4 regions of the Streptomyces paludis genome follow, and region 1 is predicted to be linked to each of the others. Evidence: riboswitches for the same ligand, from Rfam matches in the RefSeq annotation. Region 1 holds a riboswitch; each other region holds the start of a gene.
The links. A riboswitch is a leader RNA that binds a small molecule or an ion and turns the genes downstream of it on or off. The one in region 1 is predicted to bind S-adenosylmethionine.

Region 1 (7,431 bases):
ACCGACCTCCGGCGGCTCCTCGGCCGTACGGGCGTTGATCGCGACGCCCTCGGCGACGACGATCTGGGTCTGCCACGCCTCACCGGTGAACGCCCGGTAGCCGACGATCCCGGAGCCGCGCCGGACGCTCTCCCCGGGGAAGGCCGCCTCGCCGTTACCGGACTCGCCGTCCCCGTCCCCGCCCGCCGGGAGCACCGCGACGCGCTCGGGCCGTACGGCGACGGTGACCGCCTCCCCGTCCCGTACGCCCGCCAGACCCGAGTCCAGCCGGGCCGCGCCCACCGCGAGCGTCGTCGTCCCGTCCGCCGCGCCCGCGCCCGTACCGTCCAGGATGTTGGCCGCGCCGATGAACTCGGCGACGAAGCGTGTCGCCGGGGTCCGGTAGATCTCGGTCGGCGTGCCGAGCTGTTCGAGACGGCCGCCGTTCATCACGGCGATCCGGTCGGACAGCGACATGGCCTCCTCCTGGTCGTGTGTGACGAAGACCATCGTGATGCCGAGGCGCTGCTGGAGTTCCCGCAGCTCCACCCGCATCTCGCGGCGCAGCTTCGCGTCCAGGTTCGACAGCGGCTCGTCGAGCAGCAGCACGGCCGGCCGGGTGGCCAGCGCGCGCGCCACCGCCACGCGCTGCTGCTGGCCGCCCGAGAGCTGCTTGGGCCGGCGGGCCGCGTACTGCTCCAGACCGACGAGGCGCAGCGCCTCGGTGACCCGCTCGGTCCGCTCGGCACGCTCCACCCGGCGCACCTTCAGCCCGTACGCGACATTGTCCGCGACGGTCATGTGCGGAAACAGCGCGTAGTTCTGGAAGACCAGACCGAGGCCCCGGCGGTGGGTCGGGACATCGGTCAGGTCCACCCCGTCGATCGTGATCCGGCCCTCGGTGGGGCGGACGAACCCGGCCAGGCTGTTCAGCAGGGTCGTCTTGCCGCAGCCGCTGGGGCCGAGGACGGACAGGAACTCGCCGCGCCGGATGGAGAGCCGGTCGACGTCGAGCACCCGCTGTCCCTCGTACCCGGAGGCGAGACCGTCGATCTCGATGTGAGGAGCGTCGAGCGGGGGGTGCGGTGCGTGGGGGTGCTGCGGTGAGCTGGTCACATCAGGTCCTCGGGTCTGTCTTCCGCCGGTGTCTGCCGATCTACTTGAAGATCTGGTTCCAGCGCTGCTGCCACTCGTTGAGCTTGGGGGTGGCGGTCTTGTAGTCGACCCAGGTGAACTTCTTGTAGACGTCCTCGCCGTACTTCACCTTGGCCTTGAAGTCGGCGTCGTAGTCGATGCTGTCGTTGCCCGCGCCGTAGAACGTGCCCTGGGCGAACGGCTTCTGGTACTCCGCCGCGCTCAGGTAGTTCAGGAACTTGTACGCGGCGGCCGTGTGCTTCGAGCCCTTGGGGACGTAGTACGAGGTCAGCGCGCCGACCGCGCCCGAGGAGGGGTACGTGAAGCCGATCGGCTGGCCCTCCTTCTCCATGGCGAAGGCGCGGCCGTCCCAGAACGGGACGATCCAGGCGTCGCCGTTCTGGAGGACGGTGGCGACGCTGCCGGCGTCCGCCGGGTACGCCGAGACGCAGCCCTTCAGCTCGGCGAGCTTCTTGAAGCCCTTGTCGACGTCGGCGGGGTTGGAGAGCTTGCCGCCGCCCTGGGACACCAGGGCGGAGAAGAACTCCAGCCCGGCGTTGTAGGTCAGCGGGGGCAGCGCGACATGACCGCAGTACTTCTTGTCGAAGATGTCGGTCCAGTCCTTGGGCGCCTGCTTGATCTTGTCCGTGCGGTAGAGCAGCCCGTTGGAACCGGTCGTCAGCGGCACGCCGTACGACGCGCCGTCGATCGTGGACCGCTCGGTCAGCACCGGGTCGAGCTGCTTCCAGTGGCTGAGGTCGGCGGTCTTCAGCGGCTCCAGGAGATCGCCGCCGACGGCCTGGTGCAGCGAGCCGGGGGTGAGGGCGAGCACGTCGAACGGCGCGTTCTTGCCGCCGGCCGCGCGCAGCTTGGTGACCCAGTCCGAGTCGGCGCCGTACACCAGGTTCACCTTGATGCCGGTGTCCTTCTCGAACGGCTCCACGAAGGACGACTTGAACAGCTCGCCCCACGCGCCGGCGAAGGCGGTGACGGTGATCGACTCGCCCTTGCCGTCGCCCGAGCCGCTGCCGGAGGAGCCCGAGCCGCCACCCGTGTCGACGCCGCCACAGCCGGTCAGGGTGAGCGCGGTGACGGTGCCGGCCGAGGCGAGCGCCAGCAGATAGCCGCGCCGGCGGGCGCGGGCGGGGCGGGGCAGGAAAGATCTCATGAGAGAGAACTCCTCAGTGCGGTGAGTGAATACGGCGAGTGGCGCGCGTGTGGCCGGCGCCGGGCATGGTGCCGGTGCCGGGGGCCGGACCGGGAGACACGAGGCAGGTGGCGCGCGGCGAATCGCGAGGTCATTCCGTACTCCCGTCAGGTCCAGGACCTGACCGACAGGTCCGCGCTTGCTCCCGGCACATCGGTGTGCGCGTGGAGCCGTGTCATCACCCGGGGCACCCCACCGCAGAAGGAGGGTTGCCGCTCAGCAAGCCGGGGCTTGTCGCTGAGACTCGTGACGTCGAAAAAGTAACATTCATTTAAGCCAAACCAAAGATGACCTGGATCACAACGGGAGTGGTCCAGGTCACCGCGCGACGCGGCTCGGCGCTACGGATCTCTTCGGATCGCTATCCCAGGGCCGCCGCCATCATCTTCTGCGCGACCGGCGCCGCCAGACCGTTGCCGCTGACCTCCGAGCGCGCCGCGCCCGAGTCCTCGACGACGACCGCGACCGCCACCTCCTTGCCGCTCGACGCGTCCTTCGCGTACGAGGTGAACCAGGCGTACGGCGTCCCGTCGTTGTCCACGCCGTGCTGGGCGGTGCCGGTCTTGCCGCCCACCTCGGCGCCGCTGACCTTGGCGTTCGTCCCCGTCCCCTCCTCCACGACCGTCACCATCGCGCTGCGCAGCTGCTCGGCCGTGGACGAGGAGACGACGCGGGTGGTGTCGCTGTCCTCGTACGACCGCACCGTACCGCCGCTGCTGTCGACCACCTTGGACACCATGTGCGGCGCCGCCATCAGTCCGTCGTTGGCGAGCGCCGCCGAGACCATCGCCATCTGGAGCGGGGTGGCCGTCACATCGAACTGGCCGATTCCCGACAGCGCTGTCTGCGCCTCGTCCATCCCGGTGGGGTAGACGCTCGCGGCGGCGCGTACGGGCACGTCCTGGGTGGTGTTGTCGAAGCCGAACTTCTCCGCCATGGCCCGGAGCTTCGTCTGTCCCAGCTCCACCGCCATCCTCGCGAAGACGGTGTTGCAGGAGTACCGCAGGGCGGTGCGGATCGTGGCGTTCTCGCACGGCGCCGAGGCGCTCTCGTTCTCCAGCACGGTCCGGGTGTTCGGCAGGGTGTACGGGTCCGGGCTGTCCGTCGCCTCGTCGACCGAGGAGTACAGCCCGTTCTCCAGCGCCGCCGCCGCGACGACCAGCTTGAACGTCGAACCGGGCGGCAGCGGCTGGCGCAGCGCGCGGTTGAGCATCGGCTGGTCCGTGCTGGTGGTCAGCTTCTTCCAGGCGGCGCCGTCGGTCGTCCCGCTGATCTCCGTCGGGTCGTACGACGGGGTGGAGACCACCGCGAGGATTCGGCCGGTCTTCGGGTCGATCGCGACGGCCGCGCCCTTCTTGTCGCCGAGCGCCGCGTAGCCCGCCTTCTGGACCGCCGGGTCGATCGTGGTGAGGACGTCGCCGGGCGTGGTCTGCTTGCCGGTGAGCGCGTCGACCGGGTTCTTGAGCGCGCTGTCCGTCCCGTCGAGGACGTCCGCGAAGATGCCCTCCAGCTGGGTGGAGCCGTACGCCTGCGAGCTGTAGCCGGTGACGGGCGCGTACAGCGCGCCGTCGGTGTATGTCCGCGCGTAGGCGAGATCGCCGCTGTCCGTACGCCGGGAACCGGTGACCGGCGAGCCGGCCACGATGATGTCGCCCTGCGGCTGCGCGTACTGGGCGATGGCGGTCCGCCGGTTGTACGGGCTGTCCGCGAGCGCCTTCGCCTCGTACGCCTGCACCCAGGTCGCCCGCAGCATCAGCGCGAGGACCATGAGCAGACAGATGACCGCCGTGTGCCTGATCGTCTTGTTCATCTCATAAGCGAGGGACGAGCGGGCGGAGGGCGGGGTTCCGTGGGGCCGGGCTTCTCAGGAAGTCTTCATAAAGGTCGCTATAAGGGGCGAAAGGAATCGACTGTCGCGCGGTGTCGTGCCGGTGCCGCTTTCAGAGGCGGCGGGTCGCGAGGGTGAGCCGGTCGCGGGCGTCGAAGAGCGCGTCCTTGATCATCTGTTCATGCCCCGGGGTCAGCCGGGCCACCGGCACCGAGCAGCTGATCGCGTCGCGCGCCGGGGTGCGGTACGGGATCGCGACACCGAAGCAGCGCAGCCCGAGGGTGTTCTCCTCGCGGTCCACGGCGAAGCCCTGCTCCCGGATCACCGCCAGCTCCGCGATGAGCTTCTCGCGGTCCGTGAGGGTGTGCTCGGTCAGCGCGGGCAGGGTCTCCGGCAGCAGCGCCCGCACCTGGTCGTCGGTGTGCGACGCGAGCAGCGCCTTGCCGAGGGAGGTGGAGTGCGCGGGCAGCCGACGGCCGACCCGGGTGAAGGGGCGCAGATAGTGCTGTGACTGGCGGGTCGCGAGATAGACGACATTGGTGCCGTCGAGGCGCGCGAGGTGGATGGTCTCGCTGGTGTCGTCCGAGAGCCGGTCCAGGGTGGGCCGGGCCGCGGCGACCACCTCGTCCCCGTCGATGTACGAGGTGCCGACCAGCAGCGCCCGTACGCCGATGCCGTAGCGGGTGCCCGTCGCGTCCGTCTCGACCCAGCCCAGCTCGACCAGCGTCCGCAGCAGCATGTAGAGGCTGGACTTGGGGTAGCCGACCGCCTCCTGGACCGTGGCCAGCGAGTGCATCCCGGGGCTCCCCGCGAAGTACTCCAGCAGCTCCACCGTCCGCACCGCGGACTTGACCTGGGCCCCGCCGCTCTCCGCAGCCGCCATCGTCACTCACTTCCTCTCACCGCTCGGACCGCTCTTGACCGGGCGGAACACGCGGAAATAGAGTCCCTGAAACATTCACTATCAGGAACCTTGTTCAGAATACCGAACAAAAACTGAGGCGCGGCAATCGCGCCGGTGGATGGCAGTGGTCTCGCAGTGGTCCGCAGTACGCGCAGTCGGGAAGGAAGCCGCGGTGGCAGCAGCACCAGTCTGGAGTGTCGACCCCCGAACGGGAAAGCCTCGTGAGGAGGTCGCGCAGGAGGCCACGACCGAGGAAGTGGATCTCGCGGTACGGGGCGCCCACGCCGCCGTCGCCGCGCTCGCCGACCGCGCCACGCGCGCCGCGCTGCTGCGCCGGGCGGCCGAGCTGCTGGACGAGGCGGGTCCGCACGTCATCGAGGCGGCCGACGCCGAGACCGCGCTCGGCCCCGTCCGGCTCACCGGCGAACTCGCCCGTACGACAGCCCAGTTGAGGGCGTTCGCGACGGTCGTCGACGAGGGCGCGTTCCTCGACGTCTATATCGACCACGCCGACGCCGGACAGACCCCGCCCTGGCCCGACCTGCGCCGCTACAAGGTGCCGCTCGGTGTTGTCGCCGTCTACGCCGCGAGCAACTTCCCGCTCGCCTTCTCCGTCCCCGGCGGTGACACCGCGAGCGCGCTCGCGGCCGGCTGCCCGGTCGTCGTCAAGGCGCACCCCGACCACCCGGCCACCTCGGAACTGTGCGCCTCCGTGCTGCGCAGGGCCGCCGCCGAGGTCGGGCTGCCCGAGAACGTGATCACACTCGTGCACGGCTTCGACGCGGGCGTCGCCCTCGTCGGCCACCCGCTGGTGACCGCGGCCGGCTTCACCGGTTCGGTACGGGGCGGACGCGCCCTCTTCGACGCGGCTGCCGCCCGGCCCACGCCCATCCCCTTCCACGGCGAGCTGGGCTCCCTCAACCCGGTCGTCATCACCGAGGCCGCCGCCGCCGAGCGCGCCGAGGAGATCGGCGCGGGGCTGGCCGGCTCGATGACGCTGGGGGTCGGGCAGTTCTGCACCAAGCCCGGCTTCGTCCTCGCCCCCGCCGGTGAGACCGGCGACCGGCTGCTGAAGTCCCTGACGGCCGCCGTCAGCGACACCGCCCCCGGCGTGCTGCTCGACCACCGGATGCGGGACGCCTTCGTCGCGGGCGTCGCCGAGCGCGTCGCGCTGCCGGACGTCGAGTCCCCGGTCACCCCCGGCGCGGGCGGTGAACACACCGTCAGCGCGGGCTATGTCACGGTGCCCGCCGCGTCGCTGGCCGCCGAGGGCCCGCACGATCTGCTGCTGGAGGAGTGCTTCGGGCCGGTCACGGTCGTCGCGCGCTACTCCTCGGCGGACGAGATCACCGCCGTGCTCTCCCGGCTCCCCGGCAACCTCACCGCCACCCTCCACCTCGCCGAGGCGGAGGGCGCCGGCACCGCGCCCGGCGGCGCCGAACTGCTCGCCGCCCTGACCCCGCTCGCCGGCCGTATCCTCGTCAACGGCTGGCCGACCGGCGTCGCCGTGGCCCCCGCGCAGCACCACGGAGGCCCGTACCCGGCGACGACCTCCACCTCCACCTCGGTCGGCGCGACGGCGATCGAACGCTGGCTGCGCCCGGTCTCGTACCAGTCCACGCCCGCCGCCCTGCTCCCCCCGGAGCTGCGCGACGACAATCCCCAGGGCCTCCCGCGCCGCTTCAACGGCCGCCAGGAGAACTGACCTGCGACGCGAACGGCCGGGCCCCGGTTGCTGGTTGCGCTGACGCGCCCGGCAACCGGGGCCCGGCCGTTTGGCGTCCTCGCCCGTATGGACACGCACTACAACGAGACCCACGACGGCACCCACATCGCCACCCACACCGCCACCCACACCGCAACCCGGCTCGCGGCCCCCGCCGACCTGGACGCCATCGCCGTACTCCACGCCGAGGCCCGCGCCACGTACTACCGGGGCCATCTCCCGGAGGACGACTTCGACGGCCCGGCGGAGCGGGCGCGTACCCGCGAGGGCTGGGCGGGCGCCCTCACCCGGCAGGAACAGGCGCGGGAGCAGGGGCAGCAGCGGGAGCGGGGCGCGGCGGTGCTCTGCGCCGAGTACGGGGGCGCGCTCGCCGGCGTCGCCGCGTACGGCCTGATCGATACGGTGATGACGCTCACTCAGCTCCATGTCTCCCCCGCCCACTGGCGCCACGGCATCGGCACCGCCCTGCACACCGCGTGCGTCGCGGCCTGGCGGGAGACCGGGGTCAAGTCCGCCCGGCTGGAGGTCTTCGAGCCGAATCTGCGCGCCCGTTCCTTCTACGAGCGCCACGGCTGGTACCCGGACCCGGACACCCCGCGCCATGACACGCATCTGGTGCTGCGGCTGACGGTCGCTTGAACTGACGGTCGCTT
Region 2 (7,431 bases), 290 kb from region 1:
TGCCCTGAACGTCCCGTTCTCGGCGACGAACACCACGATCCTGGTGCTCTCCTCGCTCACCTGCCAGCTCGGCGTCTTCGCCGCCGAGCGTGGGGACGTGAAGAAGCTGCGAACCTGGTTCGTGGTCACGTTCGTGATGGGGGCGATCTTCATCGGCGGGCAGGTCTACGAGTACACCGAACTGGTCAAGGTGGACGGCATCTCGCTCTCCTCCGACCCGTACGGCTCGGTGTTCTACCTGACCACCGGCTTCCACGGTCTGCACGTGACGGGGGGTCTGATCGCGTTCCTGTTCGTGCTGGGCAGGACCTACGCGGCGAAGAGGTTCACCCATGAACAGGCGACCGCGGCCATCGTCGTGTCCTATTACTGGCACTTCGTCGATGTTGTCTGGATCGGCCTTTTCGCCACGATCTACTTGATCAAGTAGCCCGGGCAACGCGCCCGGCGCGCACACAGTCCAGAAGCACCGACGCTGAAGATCCTGACACCGGGGTAATCCGTGAAAAAGCTCTCCGCACGACGACGCCATCCGCTGGCGGCGTTCGTCGTCCTACTCCTCGCGCTGGCGGCCACCGGGGGGCTGTACACCGCGTTCGCGCCCGCGGGCAAGGCGCAGGCTGACGAAACCTCCCAGTCCCTCGCCATCGAGGAGGGCAAGAAGCTCTACTCGGTCGGCTGCGCCAGCTGCCACGGCACCGGCGGTCAGGGTACCTCTGACGGTCCGAGCCTGGTCGGCGTCGGCTCGGCCTCCGTGGACTTCCAGGTCGGTACCGGCCGTATGCCGGCGCAGCAGCAGGGCGCGCAGGTACCGAAGAAGAAGGTCATCTACACCCAGGCGCAGATCGACCAGCTCGCCGCGTACGTCGCTTCCCTCGGCGCCGGTCCGATCACGCCGACCAAGGAGCAGTACAACAGCACCGACGCGAACGTCGCCGCCGGTGGTGAGCTGTTCCGTACGAACTGCGCCCAGTGCCACAACTTCACCGGTGAGGGCGGCGCGCTCACACACGGCAAGTACGCCCCCAGCCTGGAGGGCGTGGATCCGAAGCACATCTACGAGGCCATGCAGACCGGCCCGCAGAACATGCCCTCCTTCCCCGACTCCACGATGCCGGAGCAGCAGAAGAAGGACATCATCGCCTACATCAAGGCGGTGAACGGGGACGATTCCCCCAGCCCCGGCGGTCTGTCGCTGGGCGGCCTCGGCCCGGTCAGCGAAGGGCTGTTCGCCTGGATCTTCGGTCTGGGCGCATTGATCGCAGTTGCCGTCTGGGTCGCGGCCCACACCGCTAAGGCCAAGAAGTCATGAGTAGCCAAGAAGAGATCTCAGAGAAAAACCTGCCGAGAGAGCAGGACGCCGCGCACGGCGCGGTGGTGGTCAAGGACGATCCGTTCGCGGATCCCGGACTGCCGGCCCACAAGCCACGTATCCAGGACATCGACGAGCGGGCGGCCAAGCGGTCCGAGCGCGCGGTCGCCTTCATGTTCCTGCTGTCGATGGCCGCGACGGTGGCGTTCATCGCCTCGTTCGTGGCGTTCCCGGTCGACAAGAACGTCTATATCTTCCCGTTCGGCCATGTCAGCATCCTGCACTTCGCGCTGGGTCTGACGCTGGGCGTGGCGCTGTTCTGCATCGGCGCGGGCGCGGTCCACTGGGCCCGTACGCTGATGTCGGACGTCGAGGTGGCCGACGAGCGCCACCCGATCGAGGCGTCGCCCGAGGTCAAGCAGAAGGTCCTGGAGGACTTCGCGGCGGGTGCGGCCGAGTCCGGCTTCGGCCGGCGCAAGCTGATCCGCAACACGATGTTCGGCGCGCTCGCGCTGGTGCCGCTCTCCGGTGTGGTGCTCCTGCGCGACCTGGGGCCGATGCCGGAGAAGAAGCTCCGGTCCACGCTGTGGGCCAAGGGCAAGCAGCTCATCAACATGAACACCCATGAGCCGCTGCGTCCCGAGGACGTGGTCATCGGCTCGCTGACGTTCGCGATGCCCGAGGGTCTCTCCGAGCACGACGAGCACTTCCAGACCGAGATCGCCAAGGCCGCCCTGATGATCGTCCGGATCCAGCCGGACGAGATCAAGGACAAGCGCGAGCTGGAGTGGTCCCACCAGGGGATCGTCGCCTTCTCGAAGATCTGCACCCATGTCGGCTGCCCGATCAGCCTGTACGAGCAGCAGACGCACCACGTACTCTGCCCGTGCCACCAGTCCACCTTCGATCTCACCGACGGCGCCCGCGTCATCTTCGGACCGGCCGGACACGCCCTCCCGCAGCTGCGGATCGGTGTGAACGCGGACGGAAACCTTGAGGCGCTCGGCGACTTCGACGAGCCCGTCGGTCCTTCCTTCTGGGAGCGCGGATGAGTACCACGACGGCCACAGACGAGAAGAGCCGCAAGGCGCCCGCCGGTGAGCGGGTCGCCGACTGGGCGGACGGCCGGCTGGGGATCTACTCCCTCGCCAAGGCCAACATGCGCAAGATCTTCCCGGACCACTGGTCCTTCATGCTCGGGGAGATCTGCCTCTACAGCTTCATCATCATCATCCTCACGGGTGTGTATCTGACGCTGTTCTTCCACCCGTCGATGAACGAGGTGGAGTACCACGGCAGTTACATCCCGATGCAGGGTGTGCTGATGTCGGAGGCGTACGCCTCCACGCTGAACATCAGCTTCGACATCCGCGGTGGTCTGCTGATCCGGCAGATCCACCACTGGGCGGCGCTGATCTTCCTCGCCGCCATGATGGTCCACATGATGCGCGTCTTCTTCACGGGCGCGTTCCGCAAGCCGCGCGAGGTCAACTGGCTGTTCGGCTTCCTGCTGTTCGTCCTGGGCATGTTCACCGGGTTCACCGGTTACTCGCTCCCCGACGACCTGCTGTCCGGCACCGGTGTGCGGTTCACACAAGGCGCGATCCTGTCCGTGCCGATCGTCGGTACGTACATCTCGATGTTCCTGTTCGGCGGGGAGTTCCCCGGCGGGGACTTCGTGGCCCGGTTCTACTCGGTCCACATCCTGCTGCTGCCCGGCATCATGCTCGGGCTGGTCGTGGCCCACCTGATCCTGGTCTTCTACCACAAGCACACGCAGTTCGCGGGCCCCGGCCGCACGAACAACAACGTCGTGGGCATGCCACTGCTGCCGGTCTACATGGCGAAGGCCGGAGGCTTCTTCTTCCTGGTCTTCGGTGTCATCTCGATCGTCGCCGCGATCGCCACGATCAACCCGATCTGGGCGCTCGGCCCGTACCGTCCCGACCAGGTCTCCACCGGCGCACAGCCCGACTGGTACATGGGCGCGGCCGAGGGGCTCATCCGGGTGATGCCCGGCTGGGAGATCAACTTCGCGGGGCACACGCTTGTGCTCGGCGTCTTCATCCCGCTGCTGCTGCTCGGTGTGGTCCTCGGCGCGATCGCGGTCTATCCGTTCGTCGAGTCCTGGGTCACCGGCGACAAGCGCGAGCACCACATCCTGGACCGCCCGCGCAACGCGCCGACCCGTACGGCGTTCGGCGTGGCGTGGCTGGTCTGGTACTTCCTCCTGCTGGTGGGCGGTGGGAACGACCTCTGGGCGACCCACTTCCATCTGTCGATCAACACGATCACCTGGGTCGTCCGGATCGGGTTCTTCGTCGCACCGGTCGTCACCTTCATCATCACCAAGCGGATCTGCATCGGCCTCCAGCGGCGCGACGCGGAGAAGGTGCTGCACGGCCGCGAGTCCGGAATCATCAAGCGGCTGCCGCACGGTGAGTTCATCGAGGTCCACACCCCGCTGGAGCAGGGCGCGCTGCACACGCTCACCGCGCACGAGCAGTACAAGCCCGCCGAGCTGGGCCCCACGGTCGACGAGAACGGTGTCGAGCGCAAGGTCTCGCCCGTCGAGAAGGTCCGCGTCAAGCTCAGCAAGGGCTTCTACGGCGAGGGGAACCAGCTGCCCAAGCCTACCGCCGAGGAGTACCAGGAGATCCAGAGCGGCCACGGCCACCACTGATCCCACCCGGCCTCAGCGAGGTCGCCACCACCGAGGGCCCCGGCCCGGTCTCCCGCGAGGGAACCGGCCGGGGCCCCCGGCGTTTCCGGCCCGTCCGGGGCGGTCCCCGTCCGGAGTGCGGGCAGGCGTCTTACGGCATGGGCGTACGCCGATAGGCTGGCGCCACCGGGTCCCCGCGGGCCCGTGTACCCGTGTCCCGGAGACCAGGAGCGAGCGATGAGCGCTGTTACCCCCGTCGGAGGCGACACCGTGGCGGACCTCACCTGGCCGGGTGTGCTGAACGCCCTGCTGGACGGCGCCGATCTGAGCGCCGCCGCGACCGCCTGGGCCATGGACCGGATGATGAGCGGTGAGGCCACCGACGCGCAGATCGCCGGGTTCGCGGTGGCACTGCGGGCCAAGGGCGAGACCGTCGAGGAGATCAGCGGTCTGGTCCGGACGATGTACGCGCACGCCCGGCTGATCGAGGTGCCCGGCCGGACCGTCGATGTCGTCGGCACCGGCGGCGACGGCGCCAAGACCGTCAATATCTCCACCATGTCGTCGATCGTCGTCGCGGGCACGGGAGCGAAGGTCGTCAAGCACGGCAGCCGTGCCGCGTCCTCGGCGAGCGGCGCCTCCGATGTCCTGGCCAAGCTCGGCGTCAATCTGGAGCTGACCCCGGAGCGGGTGGCCGAGGTCGCCGAGGAGGCGGGCATCACGTTCTGCTTCGCGGTGAAGTTCCACCCGGCCCTGCGCCATGTCGGGGCCGCGCGCGGCGAGCTGGGTATCCGTACGGTCTTCAACTTCCTTGGTCCACTGACCAATCCCGCCCGGGTACGGTCCCAGGCGACCGGGGTCGCCGATGCCCGGATGGCGCCGATCGTCGCCGGGGTGCTGGCCGAGCGGGGCTCGTCCGCGCTGGTCTTCCGGGGCGACGACGGGCTCGACGAGCTGACCACCACGGCCACCTCCCGGGTCTGGGTCGTCCGGGACGGCAAGGTCACCGAGCGCCCCTTCGACCCGCGCGACGTCGGGCTGTCCCTCGTACCGGTGGAGGCGCTGCGCGGCGCGGACGCGTCGTACAACGCGGATGTCGCCCGCCGGCTGCTGGCCGGCGAGACCGGGCCCGTACGGGACGCGGTCCTGCTCAACGCGGCGGCGGCGCTGGTGGCCCTCGACCCGACCGACGACGCGCTGGAACTCCAGCTGGCGGCGGGCATCGCGCGGGCGGCCGAGTCCATCGACTCGGGCGCGGCGGCGCGGTCGCTGGCCCGCTGGGTGAGCGCGAGCAACGCCTGACGGCGGGGCGAAGCGAAGACGATACGGGACGGGGGCCGCGCCTCCGTCCCGTATCGCGGACAGCTGTTGGGCGGTCCGGCACGCTGTGCCATACTTTCGCCCAAGGTCATGAGTGACAGCGATTTAGGCCCCGGCTCGCTGTCCGGCAACCCTCCGTCCGTGGCGGGGTGCCCCGGGTGAAGACCAGGCCGTAGGCAGCGAGGTCTACGGCAAGCGCGGACCCCTTGTGCCTTTGGGGTCCTGGTCCTCAAGGGAGCAGTCTCGTGAGCAAGCGAATGCGTTAGGGCCCTGGGGAGCCGGACACCGGCTCCCGAGCCCCCTCTTCATCACACCTCCGCACGGTGATCTCCGTGTGTCGAGGCATTCCCCGCGCGATTGTCGTGGCTCCGCCATGCCCTGCCGCGGGTCTCTGAAGCCATTCCGCCGTTCCGTCCTGCCGGGAGATACCGCCATGTCCGCATACCCGAACGCCACCGCCACCGCCACCGCTTCCGCCGCCACCGCCCCGTCCTCCGACGACCCCGCCTGTGGCGCGCCGCTCCCGGTGCTGGGGCGGGATGTGACCGTGCCGCTCGTCACCGGCGGCGAGGTCGGCTACGCGGCCCTGGACTACGCGGCCAGCGCCCCGGCCCTCCAGCGTGTGTGGGACGACGTCGCCGCGTACGCCCCCTACTACGGCAGCGTCCACCGGGGCGCCGGCTATCTCTCGCAGCTCTCCACGGACCTCTTCGAGAACAGCCGCCGCACGGTCGCGGAGTTTCTCGGCTGCCGCCCGGACGACCAGGTCGTCTTCACCCGCTCGACCACCGACTCACTGAACCTGCTGGCGGCCGTGATTCCCGACGGCTGCCAGGTGTTCGTCTTCGAGACGGAGCACCACGCCTCGCTGCTGCCGTGGCGCGACGCGGCGGTCACGTATCTCAACGCCCCCCGCACCCCGGCCGAGGCCGTCGCCACCCTGGAGCGCGCGCTCGCCTCGCGCGACCCGAAGGGGCCGGCGCTGGTCTGTGTGACGGGCGCGTCCAATGTGACGGGCGAGCTGTGGCCCGTCCGGGAGCTAGCCGCCGCCGCGCACACGCACGGCGCCCGGATCGTGCTGGACGCCGCGCAGCTGGTACCGCACCACGTGGTGGACATCGCGGAGCTGGACGTCGACTGGATCGCCTTCTCCGGGCACAAGCTGTACGCGCCGTTCGGCTCCGGGGTCCTCGCGGGCCGCGCCGACTGGCTGCGGGACGCCGAGCCGTATCTCGCGGGCGGCGGCGCCAGCCGCAAGGTGGCGCGCCGGGCCGACGGCGGTGTCGAGGTCGACTGGCACACCACGGCCGCCCGCCACGAGGCCGGTTCGCCGAACGTCATCGGGGTGTACGCGATCGCCTCGGCCTGCAAGGCGCTGACGGAGGCCGGCTTCGACGCGCTGTCGGCGCGCGAGCAGGCGCTGGTGGCGCGGGTGCGGGCGGGGCTCGCGGAGGTGCCCGAGGTGAAGGTGCTCTCGCTCTTCGGGGACGACGCGCCGCGCGTGGGGGTGCTGTCGTTCGTCGTCGAGGGGTGGAACAGCTCGCACTTCGCCGCCGCGCTCTCGGCGGAGTACGGCATCGGGGTACGCGACGGGCTGTTCTGCGCGCACCCGCTGGTGCGGACCCTGCTGGGCAGCGACCCGCAGGACCCGGGGGAGTGCGGCGCCCCGGAGGCGGAGCCGGGCGAGCGCTCGCTCAACGCGATCCGGGTGAGCTTCGGCGCCGGGACACCGGACGAGCACGTGGAGCGGTTCGTCCGGGCCGTGCGCGAGCTGGTCAGCGACGGTGCCCGGTGGAACTACCGCACGGAGGACGGCCGCTGCGTCCCGGACCGGGGAGCGGTCGCCGCGTAACCCGTCCGTACGTCACCGCCGGATGTACGTCACCGCCGGAGGCGGTCCTACGCGTCGAGTCCGATCGCGAAGGCCGCCTCCAAGTCGTGCTGGGAGTACGTACGGAACGCGACATGGGTGTCGGTGGCCTCGACGCCCGGGATCTTGCTGATCCGGCCGGGGATGGCATCGGCGAGATCGTCGTGCTTCGGCACGCGCACCATGGCGATCAGGTCGTACGTACCCGTCACCGAGAAGACCTCGCTGACGCTGTCGAGCGAGGCGATGGACTCGGCGATCTCGGGG
Region 3 (7,431 bases), 6.3 Mb from region 1:
ATCGAGACGGAGCAGGTCGCCGCGCTCGTCCGCGAACTCCTCGGCTAGGGCCTGTATGGGGTGGTGAGCCCCGCCGAAGGGACCGGCGCCGGGATTCCCCGGCGCCGGTGCCCGTTCATCTCGCGCGCCACTCCCGCGCCAGCAGCTCGTAGGACCGCACCCGGTCCGCGTGGCCGTGGGTGATGGTGGTGATCAGCAACTCGTCGGCGCCGGTGGCCTCCTGGAGCTGGGCCAGCCGGTCGGCGACCCGCCCCGGGGAGCCGACGAACTGGGTGTCCAGACGGTCCTGGACCAGCTCCCGGTCCTCGTCGGACCAGACGTGGGCGCGCGCCTCGTCGGGTGTGGGGAAGGGGATCGCGCCCTCGGCCGTACGGATGCCGCGGACCCACAGGCCATAGCCGGTGGCGAGTTCGCGGGCGGTCTCGTCGTCCTCGGCGACCACGACGTCCGCGGACACACTGACATACGGCTTGCCCAGGGTGCCGGAGGGCCGGAACGCGGCGCGGTAACCCTCCGCCGCCTCCAGTACCGTCGCCGGGCTGACGTGGTAATTCGCCGCGAACCGCAGCCCGTTGGCGCCCGCCGTCGCGGCGCTCTCGCCACCGCTGCTGCCCAGGATCCAGAGCTCGACATCGGCGCCCTCGCCCGGTACGGCATGGGCCTCGACGCCGTCCGCGGAGCGGTACGTACCCGCGAGCAGCGCCAGGATGTCGTCGATCTGCTCTCCGTACGGCTGTGACTCGGCGTTCGGCAGCAGGAGCAGTTTCCGCTGGAGCGCGATGCGCGGGGAGCCGAGCAGCTTCGCGAAGGAGAACGGGGGCGGGATACGCAGACCGCCCGGGGTGCGGCCGTCGACCACGGGTGTCACGGACGGCGGCGGGGTGGCGGGGGCGCCGGGCGGCCGGCCGCCGGAGCGGCCGAGGCCCAGATCGAGGCGGCCGGGGTGCAGCGCGTCGATCAGGCCGAACTCCTCGACCGTGGACAGGGCGGTACGGTGGCCGAGCTGTACGGCGCCGGAGCCGAGCCGGATGGTCGAGGTCGCGGCGGCGGTCAGGGCGAGGACGACCGCGGGTGAGGTGCCGGCCACACCGGGGTTGAGGTGGTGCTCGGCGTACCAGTAGCGGGCGTAACCGAACCTCTCTGCCTGCTGGGCCAGGTCGATGGAGTTGCGCAGCGCCTCGGCGGCGGTGGAGCCGGACGCGATCGGGACCAGATCGAGGACGCCGAGCGGGATGTCGGACATGTACGGGCGCTCCTCAGCGGTCGGCGGGCACGGGGGCGGTGGCAGGGGCGGTGACGGGGGCAGGAACCTCGGCCGGTTCGGTCAGGCCGAGGTGGTCGCGCAGTGTGGTGCCGGTGTACTCCGTGCGGTACACACCGCGCTCCTGGAGCAGGGGCACGACCCGGTCGGCGAAGGCGTCGAGGCCGCCCGGGGTGATGTGCGGGACGAGGATGAAGCCGTCGGCGGCGTCGGCCTGGACGAAGTCGTCGATGGTGGCGGCGACGGTGGCCGGGGAGCCGATGAAGTTCTGCCGGTTGCCGGTCTCGATGACCAGGTCGCGGATCGACCACTTGTTGGCCGCCGCCAGCTCCCGCCACTCGCGGACCGTGGCCAGCGGGTCGCGGTACATCCGTACCTGGGCCCGGCCGCGGGCGATGGTGTGTTCGCCGAGGTCGGGCTCGATGTCGGGGAGCGGTCCTTCCGGGTCGTACGCGGACAGGTCCCGGTTCCAGACGAACTCCAGGTGCTTGATGGCCGTGGCCCCGCTCACCTGCGACCGGCGTACCTCGTGGGCGAGTTCCGCCGCCTCGGCGTCGGTGTCACCGAGGACGAAGCTCGCGGCGGGCAGGATGAGCAGCTGGTCGCGGTCGCGGCCGTACCGGGCCAGCCGGTCCTTGACGTCGGTGTAGAACGCCCGGCCCTCCTCGCGGGTGGCGTACCGGCTGAAGATGGCGTCGGCGCTCGACGCGGCGAACTCGCGGCCCTCGTCGGAGTCCCCGGCCTGGAAGATCACCGGGCGGCCCTGCGGGCTGCGCGGGACGTTGAACTGCCCCTGGATGTCGAAGTGCTGGCCCTGGTGCGTGAAGGCGCCGGCCCGCGCGTCCCGCAGGAAGGTGCCGGTGGCGGCGTCGGCGACGATCTCGTCGCCGCGCCAGGAGTCGAAGAGTTCGTTCGCGGTGGTCAGGAACTCCTGGGCGCGCGAGTAGCGCTCGTCCTTGGGCAGGAAGCCGCCGCGCCGGAAGTTCTCGCCGGTGAAGGCGTCCCAGGAGGTGACCACGTTCCAGGCGGCGCGTCCGCCGGAGAGATGGTCGAGGCTGGCGAACTGGCGGGCCACCTCGTACGGCTCGTTGAAGGTGGAGTTGATGGTGCCGGTCAGGCCGAGGTGTTCGGTGACGGCGGCCAGCGCGGCGAGGACCGTGAAGGTGTCGGGGCGGCCCACGACGTCCAAGTCGTATATCTTCCCGCCCTGTTCGCGCAGCCGCAGGCCCTCCGCGAGGAAGAGGAAGTCGAATTTGGCGCGCTCGGCGGTCCGGGCGAAGTGGGCGAAGGAGCTGAACTCGATATGGCTGCCGGCCTCGGGGTCGCTCCAGACGGTGGTGTTGTTGACGCCCGGGAAATGGGCCGCGAGGTGGATCTGCTTGAGCGGCTTGCTCACGGTGGGGCTCCTTCTGGCTCAGGCGGTCGCGGCGGCAGCGGCGTAGCGGTTGGCGGGGCGGGCAAGCCCGAGCAGCCCGCGCAGGATGGTGGCCTCGTACGCCTGGCGGAAGATGCCCCGGCGCTGGAGTTCGGGGACCAGGCCCCGGGTGATCGCCGGCAGGTCGTGTCCGGCGACGGCGGGGCGCAGCCGGAAGCCGGAGAGCCCGGCGGCCTGCAACTCCTGCAACAGATCGGCCAGTTGCGCGGGATTTCCGGTGAAGATCCGGGCGTCGCTCGTGTACGGCTCCCCCGCGAGGGCGTCCAGTCGCTCCCGGCGGGCCGCGGCCTCGGCGGGGTCGTCGTCGAGGAAGACCACCAGATCGCCGAAGATGTGCAGGGTCTCGTCCGCGCGGCCGGCGGCCCGCTGCTCGGCGCGGATCTCCTCGACGATGGCCCGGGCCTGGCCGGCGTCGTGCGGGGTGACGTAACCGATGTCGGCGGACCGGGCCACCAGCCGGTACGGGAGGGGCGCGTGGGCCAGTGCGCTGACGATCGGCTGGCCCTGGGGCGGGCGGGGGGTGATCGAGGGGCCCTTGACGCTGAAGTGCCTGCCCTCGAAGTCGATGTAGTGCAGTTTGTCTCGGTCGATGAAGCGGCCGGTGGCGACGGACCGGATCTCCGCGTCGTCCTCCCAGCTGTCCCAGAGCCGGCGCACGACCTCGACGTAGTCGGCGGCCTCGTCGAAGAGTTCGGCGACCGTCTCCTGTACGGCCGGCGTGTCGTAGTCCTCCCAGCGGATGGGGGGAACCGTACGGCGTCCGAAGTGCGCGGCCTCGTTCGGGCGTGCCGAGACCTGGACGCGCAGGCCCGCGCGGCCGGTGCTCACATAGTCGAGGGTGGCGATCGCCTTGGAGAGGTGGAAGGGCTCGGTGTGGGTGGCCACCACCGTCGGCACCACACCGATGTGGCGGGTCAGCGGGGCGACCCGCGCGGCGATGAGGACGGCGTCGAGCCGGCCGCGGACCTGGTCGGTGCGGTCGTCGGGCTCGGTGAAGGCCGAGGACTGGAGGCCGAGCGCGTCCTCGATGGTCACGAAGTCGAGCAGCCCGCGCTCGGCCTCGGTGACGAGGTCGGTCCAGTAGGCGGCGGTGAGCAGTTCACGGGGGCGGGCGACGGGCTCGCGCCAGGCGGCCGGGTGCCAGCCGGCGCCGTCGAGGGCGACGGCGAGGTGCAGCGGGGCGGGTACGGGGGACTCGGGTGCGGAGGAGGACTCGGGTGCGGAGGAGGACACGGGAGTGACGGACACGGCGGTGACGCCTTCCTGATCAGCCGTAACGAGGGAGCCGGCCCCCGGACGAGGGGGTGCGGCCGCGAGAACAGCGGGTCAGGGGCGACAGAGCGCGCCGGCCACCCGCAGCAGGTCGATATGCGTCCGGGAGTACAGATGCAGACGGCGCGGCGCGGTGGGCGCGGCGGGTCCCTGGGCGCGGTGACGGAACACGGGACGCATGTGCCTCACCTCCGCCCTCTCCGTCCGGTGGCCCGGTGGCCCGGTCCTCCCGGGGCCCTGTCCGGCCCGGCACGGCGCGGCGCTTCGACGGCGCGCCGCCCGCTCGTCGCCAGGCTCAACAGCACGGCTACGCCTTTTCTTCCGGCCGCGCGGCTTCTTCTTCCGCGTGCGGTGTGCGGACGAGCACGAACCGCGTACGGCGGCGCAGGGTGAAGCCGATCGACTCGTAGAGCCGGATCGCGCCGGTGTTGCTCGCCGCCGCGTGGAGGAAGGGGGTGTCGCCGCGTTCCCTGATGCCCGCCGCGACCGCGCGGACCAGCCGTGTGGCCAGGCCGCGGCCCCGGTGGTCCGGGTGGGTGCAGACGGCGCTGATCTCGGTCCAGCCCGGTGGGCGCAGCCGTTCGCCGGCCAGCGCGATCAGTCTGCCGCCGTCCCGGATGCCGAGGTAGGTGCCCAGTTCGACGGTACGGGGCAGGAAGGGGCCCGGTTCGGTGAGGGCGATCAGGGCGAGGATCTCGGGTACGTCGGCGGGCCCGAGCCGTACCGCCTCGGGCGCGGGTTCGGCGTACAGCGCGGTGTCGACCAGCTGCACGCCCTCGCCGTTCTGTACGGTCTCCCAGCCGGCCGGCACGGTCCGGATCCCGGTGACCGGGGTGACGGTGCCGGGGCCGACGAGCGCGGCCAGGTCGTCCCAGGCGCGGGGGTCGTCGGGGTCCGCCAGGGCGGTGAACGGGGAGACGTCCACGGGGTAGCGGGCGGCCCGGCCGACGCGCTCGGCGAGATGGGCGTGCGGGCCGGTCAGCGCGGCCCAGGCGGCGTTGTCCAGGAGGTGCGGTGCCGCCGCCGGGCCGGGGAGCGGGCCCGAAGTGGGGTACGGGGCGCGGTGGATGCTGGTGGACATGACGGTGCGGGGTCTCCCTGTCTGGAACGCGGCGGGGCGCGGTCGGGGTGCGCCGTGCTTCGGCGGCGGAGGGGTCCGGCGGAAACGGACCCGGACGCTGACGCGCGTGCGGAATCCTCCGGAGCGCGGGAGCGGGGGGCACACCGCAACCACGGTGTCAGTGGCTGTCGGACGCCCGGGAAACGGTCAGCGTCGACAGAGGCCGCGGCATACGGCGGCACAACAACCGGCGGCACACGGCGCGCTGTTGAGACACGGCGGGGCGACGGTGCGGTCCGTGCGCAGCGGGCCGCGGCCGGGGCGCGGCTGTGCGGCCGTACCGTCAGCTGCGCGCATGGCTGTCGCCCTCACTCTTCCGCCCCCGAGGGGATCTCATGGTCGCCGCACGGTATGCATGCCCCGAAAAGGATGTCAACGCGAGTGACCACCACGTGAGACCGTACGCGCGGCCTTCTTGACGGCGTCACGGAGCGCGCCCAGACTGGCGTGGACGGTCACGATTGTCAGCGCCACGGCGCGGGTTCGTCCCGCTCCCGTGGTCTTCGGCCCCGGCCCGCCGACAGGCAACCCTTCCACCGCGACGGGGTGCTCCGGGTGACGACCGGGTTCCGCCGACGCGGCGGGACAAGCGCGGTCTCGCGTCTCGCGGGCCCCGAGGGTAGGACGGGTGGCACGGGTGGCACTGCCGCGGAACGGCTTGACGAGGCGCCTGCACATCGATCTCCAGCGGGTCTCCAGCGCCTACTGATCCGTGACCGGTCCGTCCGATCCGGACCGGTGCGCGGCAGCGCGGTCGCCCGCAGTCGCCCTCGCACGTCACCCCCGCATCAGGCCCCTGACGCCCACAAGGCCGCGGTGGCCTCCTCGTTCCCCCAAGGGAGAGTCATGCCCGAGACAGCTTCGCGCAGCGCCGGCGCCGCCACTACCCGTGGCTGCCGGCAGAGTCAGTCCGCCTCGGGGCCCCGGCCCGGGACGGCCGCGACCCGCACCCGTCCGTACCGCTTCCGCAGCCGGATCGGCGTCGGCCTCGCCGGCGGCTTCTACCCGGTGCCGCACCGCTACGACCTCTTTCTGCGGGCGAGCTGTCCCCGCTCGCTGCGTATCTCGATCACTCTCGGCCTGCTCGGCCTCGACGGTTCGGTCGCCACCACACTCCTGACCCACCCCGCCGAGACGCCCGACGCCTTCGCGTCGCTGCGTGGCGCGTACGAGGCCACGGTGCACCACTACGACGGCCCGCTGACGGCGCCCGCGCTGCGCGACCGCTGGAGCGGGCGCATCGTCAGCAACCGCACCTCCGACATCCTCGGCGACCTGGCCGGCCCGCTCTCCTGCTCGGACGGCTCCCGCCCCGTCCTGCACCCGCCGGCCCTCGCCCCGGAGATCGACACACTCCGCGATCTGCTGGACCGGAACGTCACCCCGGCCGCGCCGGCCGCCGCGCGATCGTCGGCACTGAGCCTGCTGGAGCACCAACTCACCAGAACGAGCCACGCGTTGGGCGATGACCTGACGGCCGCGGATGTGGACCTGTGGGTGGCGCTCGTCCCCCTCGTCCCGGCCGGCACCCTCAGCGCGTACCCTCGGCTCCGGGAGTACGTACGCCGCCTCGGCGACCACCCCGCCTTCCGGGGCAGCAGCGGCGCGGTGCCCGACGCGGCCTGAGCCCCGCGGTTCGCGCACGGTGTTGTGCACACCGCGCGCGGGCGGGGCGCTGAGCAACATCGGTGGACGGCTTCTCATGGAGTGAGACAACGCCTTCGCCGCACGTGCCCGCCCGTACCGCCGGGGGTTACCATTCCGGGACCGGCACCCGGCCCGGGACAGTGAGGCATCCGATGGGAACACCAGGCGCGACAGCGGTACGACGCTGTACCGGCGCGGCGTGCGGCGATTGACACCACGCCCCGCCCGGCCGCGCGCCCCGTACCACCGCCTCCCGTCCGCTCCGGCCCCGTGTCCGCCATTCGGACACAGCCCGCCGCCACCGCCGCGCCTCATCCCGTACATCCCTTCCACCTTCCGGAGTTGTTTCCATGACCCTGCTGACGACGTGGCCGGAGTCGGGCCCCGAGACCACCGTGCGCCGCACCGCCGACCCCGTGGAGATCGCCGCCGCGCTCGCGCCGCTCGGTGTGCGCTACGAGCAGTGGCCCGTGCGCGAGGAACTCCCCGAGGACGCCGGCAGCGACGCCGTCTTCGCCGCCTACGGGCCGGAGATCGACAGGCTGAACGCCGAGGAGGGTTTCACCACGGTCGATGTCCTCGGGCTGCACCCGAGCGACGATCCCGAGTACCCGGTGAAGGCGAAGGCCGCACGGGAGAAGTTCCTCCAGGAGCACACGCACGAGGACGACGACGAGGTCCGCTTCTTCGTCTCGG
Region 4 (7,431 bases), 3.1 Mb from region 1:
GGACTCCTCCACGTAAACGGCGCGGAATGCTTTACGGGCGCGGTGCAGCCGTACCCAGACCGCCGGGGCCGCGCAACCCAGCACCTCACCGGTCTCGGCCGCGCTCAGCCCGTCCCAGTAACTGAGGAGGAGCACGTCACGGTGCCGGGCGGGGAGCTGGTCGAGGGCGTCGAGTACGGCGGTGTCCTGGCCGGAGGCCGGGGCGCGGTCCAGCTCGGCGGTGATACGGCGGTGGAGGTCGGTGAGCCGGGCGGTCGCGCGGTAGTGGTTGGCGAGCAGATTCCGCGCGGTGACGATGAGCCAGCCCGTGGTCATGACCTCGCCGCCCGTCGCCGTACGCTCCCACGCGATCCGGAAGACCTCGGCCGTCAGCTCCTCGGCCTCGTTCCGGTCGCCCAGCCGCCGGTACGCGTAAGCGAATACGCGCGGCTGCTCGCGGGCGTACAGCGCGGTGAAGCGCGCGGTCTTCGCGGTGTTGCTCCCCCTGGTCTCCACACCCCTTATATGTCATGCACCGGCGGATCCTTACACACAGCCGCACAGCCACACAGCCAAGGCCACCGAACCGCAAACGCCGAAAGGCGGCATCCCCTCCGTCAGCCATCGGCCATCAGTCATCGGCCGTCAACTGGAAGGAAATGCCGCCCTCGGTCAGGACAGTTGATCCACTGGGGCCGGAGCCCCGGTCGATCAGAAGTCCATGTCACCGCCCGGCATGCCGCCGCCCGCGGGGGCCGCGCCGGCCTTCTCGGGCTTGTCGGCGATAACAGCCTCGGTGGTGAGGAACAGCGCCGCGATGGAGGCGGCGTTCTGGAGCGCGGAGCGCGTGACCTTCGCGGGGTCGATGATGCCCTCGGCGATCATGTCGACGTACTCGCCGGTCGCCGCGTTCAGGCCGTGGCCGACCTTCAGGTTGCGGACCTTCTCGACGACGACGCCGCCCTCAAGGCCACCGTTGACGGCGATCTGCTTGAGGGGAGCCTCCAGCGCGAGCTTCACGGCGTTGGCGCCGGTCGCCTCGTCGCCCGTCAGCTCAAGCTTGTCGAAGACCGAGGAAGCCTGGAGCAGAGCCACGCCACCACCGGCGACGATGCCCTCCTCGACGGCGGCCTTGGCGTTGCGCACCGCGTCCTCGATGCGGTGCTTGCGCTCCTTCAGCTCGACCTCGGTCGCCGCGCCGGCCTTGATGACCGCCACGCCGCCCGCGAGCTTCGCCAGACGCTCCTGGAGCTTCTCGCGGTCGTAGTCCGAGTCGCTGTTCTCGATCTCGGCGCGGATCTGCTTGACCCGCCCGGCGACCTGGTCGCTGTCACCGGCACCGTCGACGATGGTGGTCTCGTCCTTGGTGATGACGACCTTGCGGGCGCGGCCCAGCAGGTCGAGACCGGCGTTCTCCAGCTTGAGGCCGACCTCTTCGGAGATGACCGTACCGCCGGTGAGGATGGCGATGTCGTTCAGCATCGCCTTGCGGCGGTCGCCGAAGCCCGGGGCCTTGACGGCGACGGACTTGAAGGTGCCGCGGATCTTGTTGACGACCAGCGTCGACAGAGCCTCGCCCTCGACGTCCTCCGCGATGATCAGCAGGGGCTTGCCCGACTGCATGACCTTCTCCAGCAGCGGAAGGAGGTCCTTCACATTGCCGATCTTGGAGTTGACGATCAGGAGGTACGGGTCGTCGAGCGACGCCTCCATGCGCTCCATGTCGGTCGCGAAGTACGCCGAGATGTAGCCCTTGTCGAAGCGCATGCCCTCCGTCAGCTCAAGCTCCAGCCCGAAGGTCTGGGACTCCTCGACGGTGATGACGCCTTCCTTGCCGACCTTGTCCATGGCCTCGGCGATCAGCTCGCCGATCTGGGTGTCAGCGGCGGAGATGGAGGCCGTCGAAGCGATCTGCTCCTTGGTCTCCACGTCCTTGGCCTGCTCCAGCAGCGCACCGGAGACGGCCTCGACGGCCTTCTCGATGCCGCGCTTGAGGGCCATCGGGTTGGCGCCGGCGGCGACGTTGCGCAGGCCCTCGCGGACGAGCGCCTGGGCCAGGACGGTCGCGGTGGTCGTACCGTCACCGGCGACGTCGTCCGTCTTCTTGGCGACTTCCTTGACCAGCTCGGCGCCGATCTTCTCGTACGGGTCCTCGAGCTCGATCTCCTTGGCGATGGAGACACCATCGTTGGTGATCGTGGGGGCGCCCCACTTCTTCTCAAGGACAACGTTGCGGCCCTTGGGACCAAGGGTGACCTTGACGGCGTCGGCGAGCTGGTTCATCCCGCGCTCGAGACCGCGCCGTGCCTCCTCGTCGAACGCGATGATCTTGGCCATGTGAAGTGGTCCTCCCGGACGGATCGGGTCTCCCCCGCTCGAAACAGAGATTCCGAGCTGGAGGAAGGATTGCTCCGGACCGCGCTGGCGCCCGCGACGGACGGCCTGAGAGCCGGGTGGTTCCTTGCCCCACCGACCCTCCGAGCCTCACCGACCCGGTCCTTAAGTTGTCACTCTCATGTGCAGAGTGCTAACGCCAATAATTAGCACTCGGCACCCGAGAGTGCAAGCGTCTCCCGGAGGGCCGGGGCTCCTTCCCCCGGTGACGACGGACGCACGAGGGGCCCGCATCCATCACTGGATGCGGGCCCCTCGGCGTGAGTGACGTGCCGCGTGTCGTGAGTGCGTCGGTGGCCGATCGCGCCGGGATCAGACGGCGAGTTTGACCATGTCCGCCTGCGGACCCTTCTGGCCCTGCGAGATCTCGAACTCCACTCGCTGACCTTCTTCAAGGGTGCGGTAACCGTCCATCTGAATCGCGCTGTAGTGGACGAAAACATCCGCACCACCGTCTACCGCGATGAAGCCGTAGCCCTTCTCCGCGTTGAACCACTTGACGGTGCCCTGAGCCATGCCTAACTCCCCTATTACTGGCCCTTGCACGGGGCCACACTTCGCGTCGGAACGCGTCGACCGCGGCTGAATGTATCTGCCCAACTGCCCTCTGCAACAGGTCAATCGGACGAGAAATCTGGGCGTGGCCGAACTCGCATAGCGATGAATTCGCAGCGATCCAGGGCAAGTCGGGCCGGGCAAAGCGCACCTATCGCACAAAGGCCACCGGGAGATCGGCCTCATGTTGTCGCGTTCTCGCGCGCGCCGACGGCGGCGGACAGCGGGGCCTTCCCCCACTCTATCGCGCTCAACCATGCAGAATGACCCCCTCCGCTTCGCTTGCGGAGGAGGCCATTCCAGTAACAGCACTTACGTACGGAGGCGACGTACGTACGGGACGCGACGTACGTACGGACGCGGCGATCAGCCGCCGGCCACCGCCGGGATGATCGAGATGCCGGCGCCCTCGGGCGTCGCGGTCTCCAGGCCCTGCTCGAAGCGGACGTCGTCGTCGTTCACGTACACGTTCACGAAGCGGCGCAGCTTGCCCTGGTCGTCCAGGACGCGCGCGGCGATGCCGGGGTGGTTGGCCTCCAGGGACTGGATGACCTCGGAGAGGGTCGCGCCCTCCGCCGGGACCTCGGCCTCACCACCGGTGTACGTGCGGAGGATGGTGGGGATGCGGACCTTGACGCTCATGGTGGTGCCCTTTCTGCTTCTGCGGAGTACGGGGTCGAGCCGGCGCACGGCCGACTCCGGTCAGCCCGCCGCGGCCTCGGAGCCCGCCGCGGCCTCGGAGCCCGCCGCGGCCTCGGAGCCCGCCGCGGCCTCGGAGTCCGTCGCCAGCCCGGCCGCCCGGAACGCGTCGAGGCTCGGCCTGATCGTCGCCGTCGGCCCGGTCGTCGGCGCCACGGCGTCCAGCGTCTTGAGGCCGTCACCGGTGTTCAGGACCACGGTGGTGAGCGTCGGGTCGAGGAGTCCGGTCTCAATGAGCTTCTTCGTCACACCGACGGTCACCCCGCCCGCCGTCTCCGCGAAGATCCCCTCCGTACGGGCAAGCAGCTTGATCGCGTCAACGATCTGCTCGTCGTTGACGTCCTCGACGGCGCCGCCCGTGCGGCGCGTGATGTCCAGGACGTACGGGCCGTCCGCCGGGTTGCCGATCGCCAGCGACTTGGCGATCGTGTTGGGCTTCTGCGGCCGTACGACGTCATGACCCGCCTTGAAGGCGGTGGAGACCGGCGAGCAGCCCTCCGCCTGGGCGCCGAAGATCTTGTACGGCTTGTCCTCGACCAGGCCCAGCTTGATCAGCTCCTGAAGACCCTTGTCGATCTTCGTGAGCTGTGAGCCGGAGGCGATCGGGATGACGATCTGGTCGGGCAGCCGCCAGCCGAGCTGCTCGCAGATCTCGTACGCGAGCGTCTTGGAGCCCTCGCCGTAGTACGGGCGGAGGTTGACGTTGACGAAGCCCCAGCCCTCGCCGAGCGGGTCGCCGATCAGCTCGGAGCAGAAACGGTTCACGTCGTCGTAATTGCCCTCGATGCCGACCAGGTCACCCCCGTACACCGCGGCCATGACGACCTTGCCCTGCTCCAGGTCGTGCGGGATGAACACGCACGAGCGCAGCCCGGCGCGGGCGGCGGCGGCGCCGACGGCGCCCGCGAGGTTGCCCGTGGAGGAGCAGGAGAGCGTGGTGAAGCCGAAGGCGCGGGCGGCCTCGACGGCGATGGCGACGACACGGTCCTTGAAGGAGTGCGTCGGGTTGCCGGAGTCGTCCTTGATGTGGAGCGCGCCGGTGATGCCCAGTTCACGGGCGAGATTGTCGGCCTTGACGAGCTTGGTGAAACCGGGGTTGATATTCGGCTTCGTGGCCACATCGGCGGGGACCGGCAGCAGCGGCGCGTACCGCCAGATGTTGTCGGGGCCCTCGGCAATGCGCTTCTTCAGCTCTTCGGGGTTGCCGCTGGGCAGCTCGTACGCGACTTCGAGCGGCCCGAAACAGCTCGCGCAGGCGAAAATGGGGCCGAGGGCGAAACGTTCGCCGCATTCGCGGCAGGAGAGCGCGACGGCGGGACCGAAATCAACAGTCCCAGCGGACTCAGTGGTCTTGGTAGTCCCTGCGGTCTCAGCGGACTCGGTGGTCCCAGCGGACTCTGTGGTCGGAACGCTGTTCGGGACGGTCTGCACAGCCATGATGGCGAGGCCCTTTCTCCTCATCTTCCTCGCGACGTACTTCGCCGCAAGACGGAATTGGCACCTTCCCCACCGTGACCTCGCGGTCGGCGGGAGGGTTGCCGGGACTTCAACGGGCCGTTCCCTCAGTCCCTCTGGATGAGCGCTATGACGCCGGACCCGGGGTCCGGTGCGTTTGTTTCACCTGCTGGTGTTGTTCAAGACTGTAACCGAAGGAGTGGACGGCTGAGATAGTCGTCCGCACCGCGAGATGGATCACACACGGTCCCACTGGATCATCCTGATCAGTGGCTTACCCCCCGATTTTACGGATCAGCGCAGGGAGTACCGAACGTGCTGGAAGAGGTGGAGCGCTGGCTGGCCAGGCGCTCCTGGTCAGCCGCCGACCGTACGCTCGACCAGCTGCTGGCGGCGAAGGCCGCCCGGGGCAGCACGGTGAGCGTGGTGCTGCCGGCGCTGAACGAGGAGGGGACGGTCGGCGAGATCGTCTCCGAGATCCGGCGCGCGCTGATGACGCGGACGGCGCCGCTGGTCGATGAGCTGGTGGTGCTCGACTCCGGCTCCACGGACCGTACGGCCCAGGTGGCGGCGGCGGCCGGCGCGCGTGTCGTGCACCGGGACGCGATCCTGCCGCGGCTGCCGGCCGTACCGGGCAAGGGCGAGGTGCTGTGGCGGTCGCTGCTGGTGACGAGCGGCGATGTCGTGTGCTTCGTGGACGCCGACCTGAGGGAGTTCTCGGCGGACTTCGTGTCCGGGACGGTGGGCCCGCTGCTCACGGACCCGGAGGTGCACTTCGTGAAGGCGATGTACGACCGGCCGCTGCGGAACGTTACGGAAGGCAGCACGCCCGCTGCCGGTTCCTCCGCAGGCTCCTCCGCAGGTCAGGGCGGCCGGGTGACCGAGCTGGTGGCCCGCCCGCTGCTCAATCTGCACTGGCCCCGGCTGGCCGGTTTCGTCCAGCCGCTGGGCGGGGAGTACGCGGCACGCCGTGCCCTGCTGGAGCGGCTGCCGTTCCCGGTCGGGTACGGCGTGGAGCTGGGCCTCCTCGTCGACGCGCTCCACACGGTGGGGCTCGACGCGCTGGCCCAGGTCGACGTAGGGGTACGGCTGCACCGCCACCAGGACGACGCGGCCCTCGGCCGGATGGCGGCGGCGATCTACCGCACGGCGCAGCTACGGCTGTCGCGGGGACGCGCGGCAGCCGGGCAGGCGGGCCAGCTGGGGCAGGTCGGGCAGCTGGGGCAGCTGGTACGGCCGCGGCTGACGCAGTTCGAGCGGCGCGAGGGCGGTGAGGGCGGCTTCGCGCCTCGGACGTACGCGGTGGACACGGAGGAGCGCCCGCCGATGCGCGAGATAGCCGAGTACACGGCGGGGCGGGCAGCGTAAAAATGAGGGGCCGAGGCCCGCCGCCCCGCACCGGTCCGCCGCCCCACACCGGCGCGGCGTGCACCACCCCACCAGTCCGATTATCTAGATTCGTCCCTTATGGGTATGAACCACATCTTCATCGGGATGATCGCGGACGCCGACCGCCAGCTGGCCCTCACCGACGCCGCCGCCCAGAGCCTCTGGCTGCTCGGCGGGGTGGCGCTCGCGCTCGCGGGCGCCGCGGCGGTCGCCCTGGCGGCGACACGCAGCGCACGGGACACCCGGAACACGCGCGGCCCGCACGACTGACGGGTCACACCCGCACGTCCGTACGTTTGAGCGCTCGCCGCGCGGGCTAGGTTTCGGCACATGGTCTCGCAGCAGCCCGCACACGTACTCGTCGCGTCCAACCGAGGCCCCGTCTCGTACGCCGTGGGCGACGGCGGCGCCCTGGTCGCCAAGCGGGGCGGCGGCGGGCTGGTCTCCGGGCTGTCGGCCATCGGCCCGGACACGGACGCCGTCTGGGTGTGCGCGGCGCTCGGCGAGGGCGACCGCGAGGCCGTCCGGCGGCTGGACGGCCGGCTCGACCCGGCGGACACGGGCGGGCAGCGGGTCCGCATGATCGCCGTCCCGCCCGAGGTCTACGCCGACGCGTACAACCACATCGCGAACTCGACGCTCTGGTTCGTCCACCACCTGCTCTACCAGACCCCGCTGGAGCCGTCCTTCGGCCCGGAGTTCCGCGCCCGCTGGGCGTCGTACGAGACGTACAACCGCGCCTTCGCGCAGGCCCTGGCCGACGAGGCGGCCGAGGGCGCGGCGGTCCTCGTGCAGGACTACCACCTGGCGCTGGTGCCGGGCATGCTCCGCGCGCTCCGCCCCGACCTGCGGATCGGGCACTTCTCGCACACCCCGTGGGCGCCGCCGGACTACTTCCGGCTGCTGCCCGACGACATCGCGCGCCAGCTGCTGCGCGGCATCCTCGGCGCCGACCGCGCC

Region 2: linked by a shared signal. The riboswitch ahead of DVK44_RS06640 (aminotransferase class V-fold PLP-dependent enzyme) and the one ahead of DVK44_RS05400 (ABC transporter substrate-binding protein) in region 1 are both predicted to bind S-adenosylmethionine.
Region 3: linked by a shared signal. The riboswitch ahead of DVK44_RS38005 (putative leader peptide) and the one ahead of DVK44_RS05400 (ABC transporter substrate-binding protein) in region 1 are both predicted to bind S-adenosylmethionine.
Region 4: linked by a shared signal. The riboswitch ahead of thrC (threonine synthase) and the one ahead of DVK44_RS05400 (ABC transporter substrate-binding protein) in region 1 are both predicted to bind S-adenosylmethionine.

What each region holds. Positions count from the first base shown of each region.
Region 1 covers NZ_CP031194.1:1,236,823-1,244,253, reverse strand. Annotated here, with positions in the region: gene DVK44_RS05405 (ABC transporter ATP-binding protein) at 1-1,095, opposite strand, end outside; gene DVK44_RS05400 (ABC transporter substrate-binding protein) at 1,136-2,281, opposite strand; SAM riboswitch class IV at 2,451-2,572, opposite strand; gene DVK44_RS05395 (penicillin-binding transpeptidase domain-containing protein) at 2,682-4,130, opposite strand; gene DVK44_RS05390 (IclR family transcriptional regulator) at 4,261-5,031, opposite strand; gene DVK44_RS05385 (aldehyde dehydrogenase (NADP(+))) at 5,225-6,757, shown strand; gene DVK44_RS05380 (GNAT family N-acetyltransferase) at 6,845-7,417, shown strand.
Region 2 covers NZ_CP031194.1:1,522,906-1,530,336, reverse strand. Annotated here, with positions in the region: gene ctaE (aa3-type cytochrome oxidase subunit III) at 1-430, shown strand, start outside; gene qcrC (cytochrome bc1 complex diheme cytochrome c subunit) at 503-1,312, shown strand; gene qcrA (cytochrome bc1 complex Rieske iron-sulfur subunit) at 1,309-2,364, shown strand; gene qcrB (cytochrome bc1 complex cytochrome b subunit) at 2,361-3,995, shown strand; gene trpD (anthranilate phosphoribosyltransferase) at 4,212-5,276, shown strand; SAM riboswitch class IV at 5,381-5,498, shown strand; gene DVK44_RS06640 (aminotransferase class V-fold PLP-dependent enzyme) at 5,728-7,146, shown strand; gene DVK44_RS06635 (Lrp/AsnC family transcriptional regulator) at 7,194-7,431, opposite strand, start outside.
Region 3 covers NZ_CP031194.1:7,542,924-7,550,354, reverse strand. Annotated here, with positions in the region: gene metX (homoserine O-acetyltransferase MetX) at 1-48, shown strand, start outside; gene DVK44_RS33095 (LLM class flavin-dependent oxidoreductase) at 116-1,243, opposite strand; gene DVK44_RS33090 (NtaA/DmoA family FMN-dependent monooxygenase) at 1,257-2,657, opposite strand; gene DVK44_RS33085 (LLM class flavin-dependent oxidoreductase) at 2,676-3,929, opposite strand; gene DVK44_RS37765 (putative leader peptide) at 4,023-4,148, opposite strand; gene DVK44_RS33080 (GNAT family N-acetyltransferase) at 4,276-5,049, opposite strand; SAM riboswitch class IV at 5,542-5,686, shown strand; gene DVK44_RS38005 (putative leader peptide) at 5,717-5,797, shown strand; gene DVK44_RS33075 (glutathione S-transferase C-terminal domain-containing protein) at 5,935-6,714, shown strand; gene DVK44_RS33070 (1,2-dihydroxy-3-keto-5-methylthiopentene dioxygenase) at 7,086-7,431, shown strand, end outside.
Region 4 covers NZ_CP031194.1:4,324,858-4,332,288, reverse strand. Annotated here, with positions in the region: gene DVK44_RS19255 (RNA polymerase sigma factor) at 1-495, opposite strand, end outside; gene groL (chaperonin GroEL) at 691-2,316, opposite strand; gene DVK44_RS19245 (cold-shock protein) at 2,686-2,889, opposite strand; gene DVK44_RS19240 (ubiquitin-like small modifier protein 1) at 3,295-3,570, opposite strand; partial or broken gene thrC (threonine synthase) at 3,712-5,064, opposite strand; SAM riboswitch class I at 5,082-5,209, opposite strand; gene DVK44_RS19225 (glucosyl-3-phosphoglycerate synthase) at 5,398-6,450, shown strand; gene DVK44_RS19220 (hypothetical protein) at 6,556-6,741, shown strand; gene DVK44_RS19215 (alpha,alpha-trehalose-phosphate synthase (UDP-forming)) at 6,802-7,431, shown strand, end outside.